One region of the Variovorax sp. RO1 genome, then DNA from elsewhere that is predicted to be linked to it. Evidence: riboswitches for the same ligand, from Rfam matches in the RefSeq annotation. Region 1 holds a riboswitch; the other holds the start of a gene.
The links. A riboswitch is a leader RNA that binds a small molecule or an ion and turns the genes downstream of it on or off. The one in region 1 is predicted to bind thiamine pyrophosphate.

Region 1 (4,407 bases):
CGGTGCGGCGGTGGTGTCCGACACCGTGACCGTGCCGAGCGCGCCATTGCGAAAGCGCAGCGCGACCACGGCCGTGTCTTCGACCTCGAAGCCGCGCACGGCATTCGAGGCCAGAGCCTGCACGCTCTCGATCTCGCCGTAGAGGTGGCGCATCAGGTCGATGTCGTGGATCAGGTTGATCAGGATCGGCCCGCCGCCCGGCTGGCGGCGCCATGCCGCATCGAAATAATCGCGCGGCTTGAGCCAGGTGCACAGCACCGTGGCACTCACCGGCCGCCCCAGCGTGCCCGCACCGACGATGGCCTTGGCCTTGCGCATGATCGGGTTGTGGCGGCGCTGGTGGCCCACCAGCACCGGCAGGCCCGCAGCGCGCGAGGCCTCGCAGATGCGGCGGCCGTCTTCGAGCGTGTCGGCGATGGGCTTCTCGACCAGCACCGCCGCACCCTGCTCCAGGCACTCGACCGTGATCCGTGCGTGGGTCGCGTTCGGCGTGGCGACCACCACGCCCCGCGGCTTCGCCTCGGCCAGCAGGCTCGCGTGGTCGGGGAAACAGGGCACGCCCAGCGCGCGTGCGAACTCGGCGGCGGCGGGTGTCGGATCGGCGATGCCGACCAGTTCGACATCGGGGCACTTCAGGGCGCGGTCGATGTGGGTCTTGCCGATCAGGCCTGCACCGATGACGGCGACGGGGAGTTTGCTCATGGACCTTGTCTCTGTTTTGCCGGAATGGAGGCGAGTCTAGTAACAACACTCAGAACTACAATCCACCTCCTGTTGACTCGAAATCAACGAATCGTTGATAAAGAAACCGTGGACCTGAAAGACCTGGAAGTGTTCTGCGAGGCGGCCCGGCGCTCCAGCTTCGTGGGGGCCTCGCTCGAGATCGGCACGACCTCGGCGCACATCAGCAAGCGCATCGCCATCCTCGAATCGCAGCTGGGCGTGCGCCTCTTTCACCGGACCACGCGGCGCGTGGTGATCACCGAAGACGGCGAGCGCGCCTACCAGTGGGCGCGGCGCATCCTCGACGACGCCAACGCCATGTCGGAAGCCTTCAGCAGTGCCAAGGCCGAGCCCTCAGGGCTGCTGCGCATCGCCACCAGCCAGCGACTCGGGCGCGAGCACGTGGCGCCCATCCTGTCGGCGCTGGGCGAGCGCCACCCGCGCATTGAGGTCTGGCTCGAGCTGATGGACCGGCGCGTCGACCTCATCGCCGAGAACTTCGACCTCGACATCCGCGTGGGCGCCCCGACGCAGCCGCGCCTCATCGCGCAGCGCATGGTGGAGAGCCGGCGCGTGCTGTGCGCCTCGCCCGCGTACCTGGCGCAGCGCGGCCATCCGAAGACCGTGACCGAGCTCGCGGAGCACGAATGCCTGCTGTTCCGCGAACGCGACCAGCCCTTCGGCAACTGGCGGCTGATCGGCCCCAAGGGCATCGAGACAGTCAAGGTGACGAGCAAGTTCGGCTCGAACCACAGCGACGTGGTGCGCGGCTGGAGCCTCGACGGCAAGGGCATCTGCCTGCTGTCGGTCTGGGACGTGGCGCAACCGCTCATCGACGGGCGCATGGTGCGCGTGCTGCCCGCTTACCACGAGTCGGCAGACATCTGGGCGATGACCAGCACCCGCTCTGCGGGGTCGGCGAAGGTGCGGGTGTGCGTGGAGTTCTTGAAGAAGCAGCTGGCGAGCGGGCCGCATGCGTTGAACATCGACCCGCACAGCTGACAGGGCCGCCATGGGCTGCGTCGCCCGCGTGGAGTCTTTTGCCTACAATCCGGGTTCGCTAGGGGTGCTGCGCCGGTTTCGACCGGTGTGGCTGAGAAAGTCCCTTTGAACCTGACTGAGGTAATCCTCGCGCAGGGAAGCTGGTCCGGTGGCCTCTCACGTTCTCTCGCGTGACGGCCACGCCACTGGAGCCTCGCCCACCTGCCAAACCTTTTGCACTGGAGCAAACGGATGGCACACAACGACAACGACAGTTCCGCTTCGTCCGGCAACGAAGCGCTCACGCCCCTGCCCGCCTCCCGGCGCGTCTTCGGCTGGCACGACCACGCCTCGCTGTGGTTCAGCCTCGGCGTGGGGCTGCTGGTGATGCAGATCGGCGCCTACCTGGTGCCGGCCGTGGGCACGCGCGACGCGGCACTGGCCATCGTGCTGGGCTCATTGCTCGGCGCCGGGCTGCTGGCCTGGACCGCGCGGCTGGGCTGCGAAACCGGGCTGGCGAGCGCCGGCCTGATGCACGCCACCTACGGCAGCGCCTTCGCGCGGCTGCCGGTGCTGCTCAACATCGTGCAGCTGGTGGGCTGGACCACCTTCGAGCTCGTGATCATGCGCGAGGGCACGCAGGCCATCGGGCAACAGGCCTTCGGCGCGGCGCTGGGCACGGCCTGGGGCGGCGTGCTGACCACGCTGCTGTGGGGGGCGGTGCTGCTGGCGCTGCTCGCGGGTTCGATGGTCAAGCTGGTGCGCCGCTTCGTGAGCCGCTTCGGCCTGCCGCTGGTGGTGCTGTCGCTGCTGTGGCTCAGTTGGCAGTTCGCAACCCAGCTGCACGCCAAGGGCCTCGACGCCTTCTGGGCGCGGCCGGGCAACGGCAGCATGGGCATGTTCAGCGCGCTCGACCTCGTGATTGCAATGCCGGTGTCGTGGCTGCCGCTGGTGGCCGACTACGCGCGCCACGGCAAGCGCAGCGCGGGGAGTGGATTGGGCAGCGCGTTCAGCGGGACCTGGATCGGCTACGCGCTCGCCAACATCTGGTGCTACGCGCTCGGCGTGATGGTCGTGAGCGTGGCCGAGCCGGGCACCAGCCTCGTCATGGCGCTGCTGCTGGCGCAGGGCGGTCTGGTGGCGCTGGGCCTGATCCTCATCGACGAACTCGACAACGCCTATGGCGACGTGTACTCGGGCTCCGTGTCCACGCACAGCCTGCTGCCGCGCTGGAGCGTGAAGCGCTGGGGCCTGCTGCTGGCGGTGCTGTGCATCGGCCTCGCGCTGGTGCTGCCGATGCACACGCTCGAACCCTTCCTGCTGCTGCTCAGTTCGGTGTTCGTGCCGCTGTACGGCGTGATCCTCGGCCGACTGGGCTGCGGGAACGCCGTGTCGGCGGGCGGCACGCGCACCATCGACTGGGGCGCGGCGCTGATCTGGCTCGCGGGCATCGCGGCCTACCACGCGCTCGCCAAGTGGGCGCCGCAGTTCGGCTCGGCGCTGCCGACGCTGGTGGCGACTTTCGTTCTGGCGTGGCTCAGCCGGCCGACAGCGGCAAGCGGTGGGTCGGCACTGGCGCAAAGCCGTGGTTGAGCGGACCGTGGCCCGCGCCCACCTGCACATTCGCACCGGCGCTCATCGCGCCGAGGATGTACGCGCGTGCGCGCTCGACCGCGTCGGGCAGCGCCAGGCCCAGTGCCAGGTGCGCGGCGATGGCCGACGAGAGCGTGCAGCCGGTGCCGTGCAGGTTGCGGCTGGCGATGCGTTGCGACGCGAGCCGCTTGCGCGCGCCATTGCGCTCCAGCAGCACGTCGACCACCTCGTCGCCCGGCAGATGGCCGCCCTTGAGCAGCACGGCCTTCGCACCGAGCGCGAGCAGTTCGTCCGCCGCGCCGTCGAGCGCGTCGATGCCGCCGATGGCATGGCCGACCAGCAAGGCGGCCTCGTCGAGGTTGGGCGTGACCACCACCGCACGCGGGAACAGCTCGCGCACCAGCACCTGCACGGTCTCGGCCGCGATCAGGCGGTCGCCGCTGGTGGCGATCATCACGGGGTCGAGCACCACGTTCTTCAGCTGGTAGCGGTCGATGGCCCAGGCCACCACCTCGACCACCTCCGGCGCGTGCAGCATGCCGAGCTTGACGGCGTCGACGCCGATGTCTTCCACCACGGCCTGGATCTGCGCCTTCAGGAAATCGGGCGGCACGCCGTGGATGCCCGTGACACCGACCGTGTTCTGCGCGGTGAGCGCGGTGATGGCCGTCATGCCGTAGCAGCCCAGGGCCGCGAAGGTCTTGAGATCGGCCTGGATGCCGGCGCCGCCGCCGCTGTCGGAGCCGGCGATGGAAAGCACGCGTGCGTAGCGTTGGGTGGGTGCGGGGGTCATGTTGAAAATTATCGGCGAGTGCGCCGCACCTCTTTCTCCCGCCCCTTCCGGGGGAGGGTCGGGGTGGGGGCACGCGGCGTGTCCGTCGAGCGCTCTGCCCGCCCCCATCCCAGCCTTCCCCCAGTGGGGGAAGGAGCAAGACCATGAGCGTGCCATTTCAATCTGCGGCCGTCCTCGGCGCAGGCCTCATGGGTCGACTGATGGCGGTCACGCTCGCACACGCGGGCTGCAAGGTCGCGCTGTACGAAGCCGGCAGCCCCGAAGCCGAAGGCGCAGCCGCCCGCGTGGCCGCGGCCATGCTCGCGCCGCTGGCCGAG
Region 2 (4,407 bases), on a different contig from region 1:
TGCTCGGTCTGGTATTCGGAGGTCATGGGCGAAGTCCTTGCGAAACGTGAGAAAGCGTGAAGAGGAATGCGTGTGCGCGGCGGGCGCGCGACACGCTGACGGGCGTCATTGCACCAGAAACTCAGGCCGCCTGCAGGCCGTAGCTGGCGAGCAATGCGGGCAGCTCGGTCATGTCGCTGAACACGGCCACGGCACCCGCGGCGCGCAGTGCGCCGGGGCCGCTGTGGCCCGACTCGCCGGTGCTGTAGCCGAACACCGTGGCACCCGCGGCCACGCCGGCCGTGGCGCCGGTGACCGTGTCTTCGACCACCGCGCAGCGCGTCGGGTCGACACCGAGCGCTTCCGCTGCGGCCAGGTACACGTCGGGGTACGGCTTGGAACGCGGCATCTCGTGGCCGCTGAAGATGCGGCCTTCGAAGCAGTCGAGCAGGCCGACCTTGGCCAGTTGCAGCTCGACTTTGTGGCGGTCGGCGCCCGAAGCACAGGCGATGCGGCCCTTGAGCCGCGTGTGAATCTCGCGGATGGCGGCGGGCGCATGGGGAATGGCGACGAGGTCGCGGTCGAGCGCCTCGTTGCGGCGGGCGCGGAAGCCACGCAGCCAGTCGTCGGTGATCTTGAAGCCGGTCTTGGCCTCGATGAGCGCCGTTTCGTCCTTCACGGCCTTGCCGGTGAAGATGTTCATCGATTCCTCGGCCGTGAGCTGCCAGCCGAGCTCGCCGAGCATGTCGGCGAGCACGCGGTTGGTGATGGGCTCGGAATCGACGAGCACGCCGTCGCAATCGAAGAGAACGGCGGAAAAGGGGAAAGGGGTCATTGCGAGGCAGGAGTTCAGGGGTCTGGCCCCATGGTAGCAACGCCCCCTTTCCGCACGGGGAGACTCAGGCTATCGGGCCCTCTCAGGCCATTTCAGACGACGGGGCGGATCGGGATGTAGATCTCGCCGCCGCCGGCCATGAATTCTTTCGACTTCTCTTCCATGCCCTCGGCCATGGCCTCGCGCTCCGCCACGCCCTTCTTGGCGGCGTACTCGCGCACTTCCTGCGTGATCTTCATCGAGCAGAACTTCGGGCCGCACATCGAGCAGAAGTGCGCCACCTTGCTCGAGTCTTTCGGCAGCGTTTCGTCGTGGAATTCGCGCGCGGTGTCGGGGTCCAGGCCCAGGTTGAACTGGTCTTGCCAGCGGAACTCGAAGCGCGCCTTGCTCAGCGCGTCGTCGCGCGAGCGCGCTCCCGGGTGGCCCTTGGCCACGTCGGCGGCGTGCGCGGCGATCTTGTAGGCAATGATCCCCTGCTTCACGTCGTCGCGGTCGGGCAGGCCCAGGTGCTCCTTGGGCGTCACGTAGCAGAGCATCGCCGTGCCGGCCCAGCCGATCATCGCGGCGCCGATGGCGCTGGAGATGTGGTCGTAGCCCGGCGCGATGTCGATGGTCAGCGGGCCGAGCGTGTAGAACGGCGCTTCGTGGCAGTGCTTGATCTGCTCGTCCATGTTCGCCTGGATCATGTGCATCGGCACGTGGCCCGGGCCTTCGATCATGGTCTGCACGTCGTGCTTCCAGGCGATTTGCGTGAGCTCGCCCAGCGTGCGCAGTTCGGCAAACTGTGCCTCGTCGTTCGCATCGGCACCCGAGCCGGGGCGCAGGCCGTCGCCGAGCGAGAAGCTCACGTCGTAGGCCTTCATGATGTCGCAGATGTCCTCGAAGTGCGTGTAGAGGAAGCTCTCCTTGTGGTGCGCGATGCACCACTTGGCCATGATCGAGCCGCCGCGCGACACGATGCCCGTCATGCGGTCGGCCGTGAGGTGAATGAACGGCAGGCGCAGGCCCGCGTGGATGGTGAAGTAATCGACGCCCTGCTCCGCCTGCTCGATGAGCGTGTCGCGGTAGATTTCCCAGGTGAGGTCTTCGGCCACGCCGCCCACCTTTTCGAGCGCCTGGTAGATCGGCACCGTGCCGATGGGCACCGGCGAGTTGCGCACGATCCAGTCGCGCGTCGTGTGAATGTTCTTGCCGGTCGACAGGTCCATGACGTTGTCAGCGCCCCAGCGAATGGCCCACACCAGCTTTTCGACCTCTTCCTCGATGCTCGAGGTGACGGCCGAGTTGCCGATGTTGGCGTTGATCTTCACCTTGAAGTTGCGCCCGATGGCCATCGGCTCGACCTCGGGGTGGTTGATGTTCGCGGGAATGATCGCGCGGCCGCGGGCCACTTCGTCGCGCACGAACTCGGGCGTGATGATGCGCGGAATGCTCGCGCCCATCGGGTTGCCCGCCACGCGCTTGGCGCGCTCCTCGTTGGCCAGGTACTCGGCCATCCATTCGCGCTTGCCGTTCTCGCGCAGCGCCACGTATTCCATCTCGGGCGTGACGATGCCGCGGCGCGCGTAGTGCATTTGGGTGACGTTGGCGCCCGACTTGGCGCGGCGCGGCGTGCGCTGCAGCGCCGAGGCACCGGCGCGCAGCTCGGCCAGGCGCTGCGCGTCGCGGTCTTCGTTCTTGGCGCCGTCGTCCAGCGCGTGGTGCGTGCGGCCTTCGTAGCTTTCGGTGTCGCCACGCTCGATGACCCAGGCGCTGCGCACATCGGGCAGGCCGCGGCGCACGTCGATCTCGACCTTCGGATCGGTGTAGGGGCCCGAGGTGTCGTAAAGCGACACCGTTTCGCCGTTGGTCAGCGCCACGTCGCGCACGGGCACGAACAGGTCAGGCCGGCTGCCCGGAATGACGCATTTGTGCGACGCGGGAAAGGGTTCGCGCGTCAGCGACAGCAGCGAGGTGAATTTATCGGGGGCATTCATCGGGAGGCACTCCTTGTTGAGGGAAAGGGTGCTCCGCAATCGCTCAGTGGACCTCGGGAGGCCCGCCACCAGAAAAGGGAGTGACGGACCGAAGTCAGGGAGTGCAGCTCTTCTTACGCCGGTATGACCCGGATCAAGTTCGCGGGTCGGCAGCTTTGCCATCTCAGCACACCACATGTGTGCACCCCGGAGCGGGGCCGATTGTGCGGGCCGAAGCCCGGTGCCGTCAACCCGGGGGCTGGTGCAGATCGCCGTCGACGTAGAACCAGCGCTCGTTCTCGCGCACGAAGCGGCTGCGCTCGTGCAGGCGGAACGCCACGCCCGTCGCGCTGCGCTGGCGGGCGACGAACTCGACCTCGGCGTGGTCGGCATCGAGCACCGAGCGCGAGCGGATGTCCAGCCCCAGCCATTTGACGCCCGGCTCGAACTCGACCGAGGCCGGCCGCTTCGACGCATGCCAGGTGGCGAGCAGGTAGTCGGCGCGGGCCAGCACGAAGGCCGAATAGCGCGAACGCATCAGCGATTCGGCGTCGGGCGCGGGCGTGTTCTCGAAATCGTCGAGGTAGCGCCCACAGCACAGGGAGTAGCCGATGGGCTTGTCGCGACGGTCGGTGCGGCCGCAGGGGCAGGGGCCGGGAGTGGGGTCGGTGGCGCTCATGAAGGGCTCTATTGGAACACTTGGCGCGGCGGGGGCTGAAGGGGGCCGTAGAGAGCCTCTGGGCATGTCCGCTTCGCGTGAGTCTGGGGTGGAGGATGCGCTCAAGCGTTTTGCATCGATAGACCGTGCTCGACCGGGAGTCGCCCATCCTCTTCCTCTGCGTCTCAGCACATGCTCATATGAACTCAATCCCATTGACTCTTGGAAAGCCATACTTCACAGGCCCGATGGCGTCGACGGACTTGGGTGCGGGTGGCGTCTTCTTCTGTGCGGTCTATCGCGAATGCCTGCAATTCGAGACAGATGGGCGTGTCCACTGGTGGCGCGAGGTGTTGGATAGTTCCAGACCTTATTTCAACGACCTGAATGAATTCCGAAAGCTCCGCCTGGATGGTTCGTATGGGCTCAACGACCGGGACTACTTGGTTTGCAAGTTTCCTCAGATGGAGTTGACTGGCCTGCCATGCAAAGACGCCCCTGCCTTGATGGCATTTCATGCTTGGTACCCCTCAAACCAATCGGAGGGAAGTCGCGTCTTTCACGCACCGGAATCAGTGCCCAGCGAGCCGGCGAGTGACGCATCTGGCCTCTGACCAAGGACGGCAGAGTGCGGCAAAGGGGTTCTTCGAGAATCCTCCGAACGTCACTCATGCCGGCGCGCGATCTCTTCGCACGCATCAAGGGTGAAAAGATCCGTGCAATGAATCATCGAGTATTCGTCGAGTTGATGGACAAATAGCCGAGCGTTATCTTCGGGGCTACGTTCAGCGGGAAACATGCTGGAATCGCCGTTGATGACAAACGCAAGATCAGTCCGGTCAACCACTTCGTCTCGCGACCCAACATGACGATAGCGAACAGACTCCAGATAGACGACACCGTCGCGGTGCATGATCTTTACTGAATGAAAGTGTGGCTTCAAGTAGCTCGGGTACTTTTTCTTTAGGTCAGGAAGAATT

Region 2: it holds a riboswitch for thiamine pyrophosphate, as region 1 does, so the genes downstream of both, thiC (phosphomethylpyrimidine synthase ThiC) here and CY658_RS19865 (purine-cytosine permease family protein) in region 1, are expected to answer to the same signal.

What each region holds. Positions count from the first base shown of each region.
Region 1 is NZ_PKMT01000003.1:615,102-619,508, forward strand. It holds gene CY658_RS19855 (Gfo/Idh/MocA family protein) at 1-702, opposite strand, end outside; gene CY658_RS19860 (LysR substrate-binding domain-containing protein) at 811-1,725, shown strand; TPP riboswitch at 1,776-1,880, shown strand; gene CY658_RS19865 (purine-cytosine permease family protein) at 1,957-3,297, shown strand; gene thiD (bifunctional hydroxymethylpyrimidine kinase/phosphomethylpyrimidine kinase) at 3,242-4,090, opposite strand; gene CY658_RS19875 (FAD-dependent oxidoreductase) at 4,234-4,407, shown strand, end outside.
Region 2 is NZ_PKMT01000002.1:259,315-263,721, forward strand. It holds gene CY658_RS12375 (thioredoxin family protein) at 1-26, opposite strand, end outside; gene CY658_RS12380 (HAD family hydrolase) at 122-814, opposite strand; gene thiC (phosphomethylpyrimidine synthase ThiC) at 907-2,790, opposite strand; TPP riboswitch at 2,884-2,989, opposite strand; gene CY658_RS12390 (YchJ family protein) at 3,017-3,448, opposite strand; gene CY658_RS12395 (GIY-YIG nuclease family protein) at 4,092-4,407, opposite strand, start outside.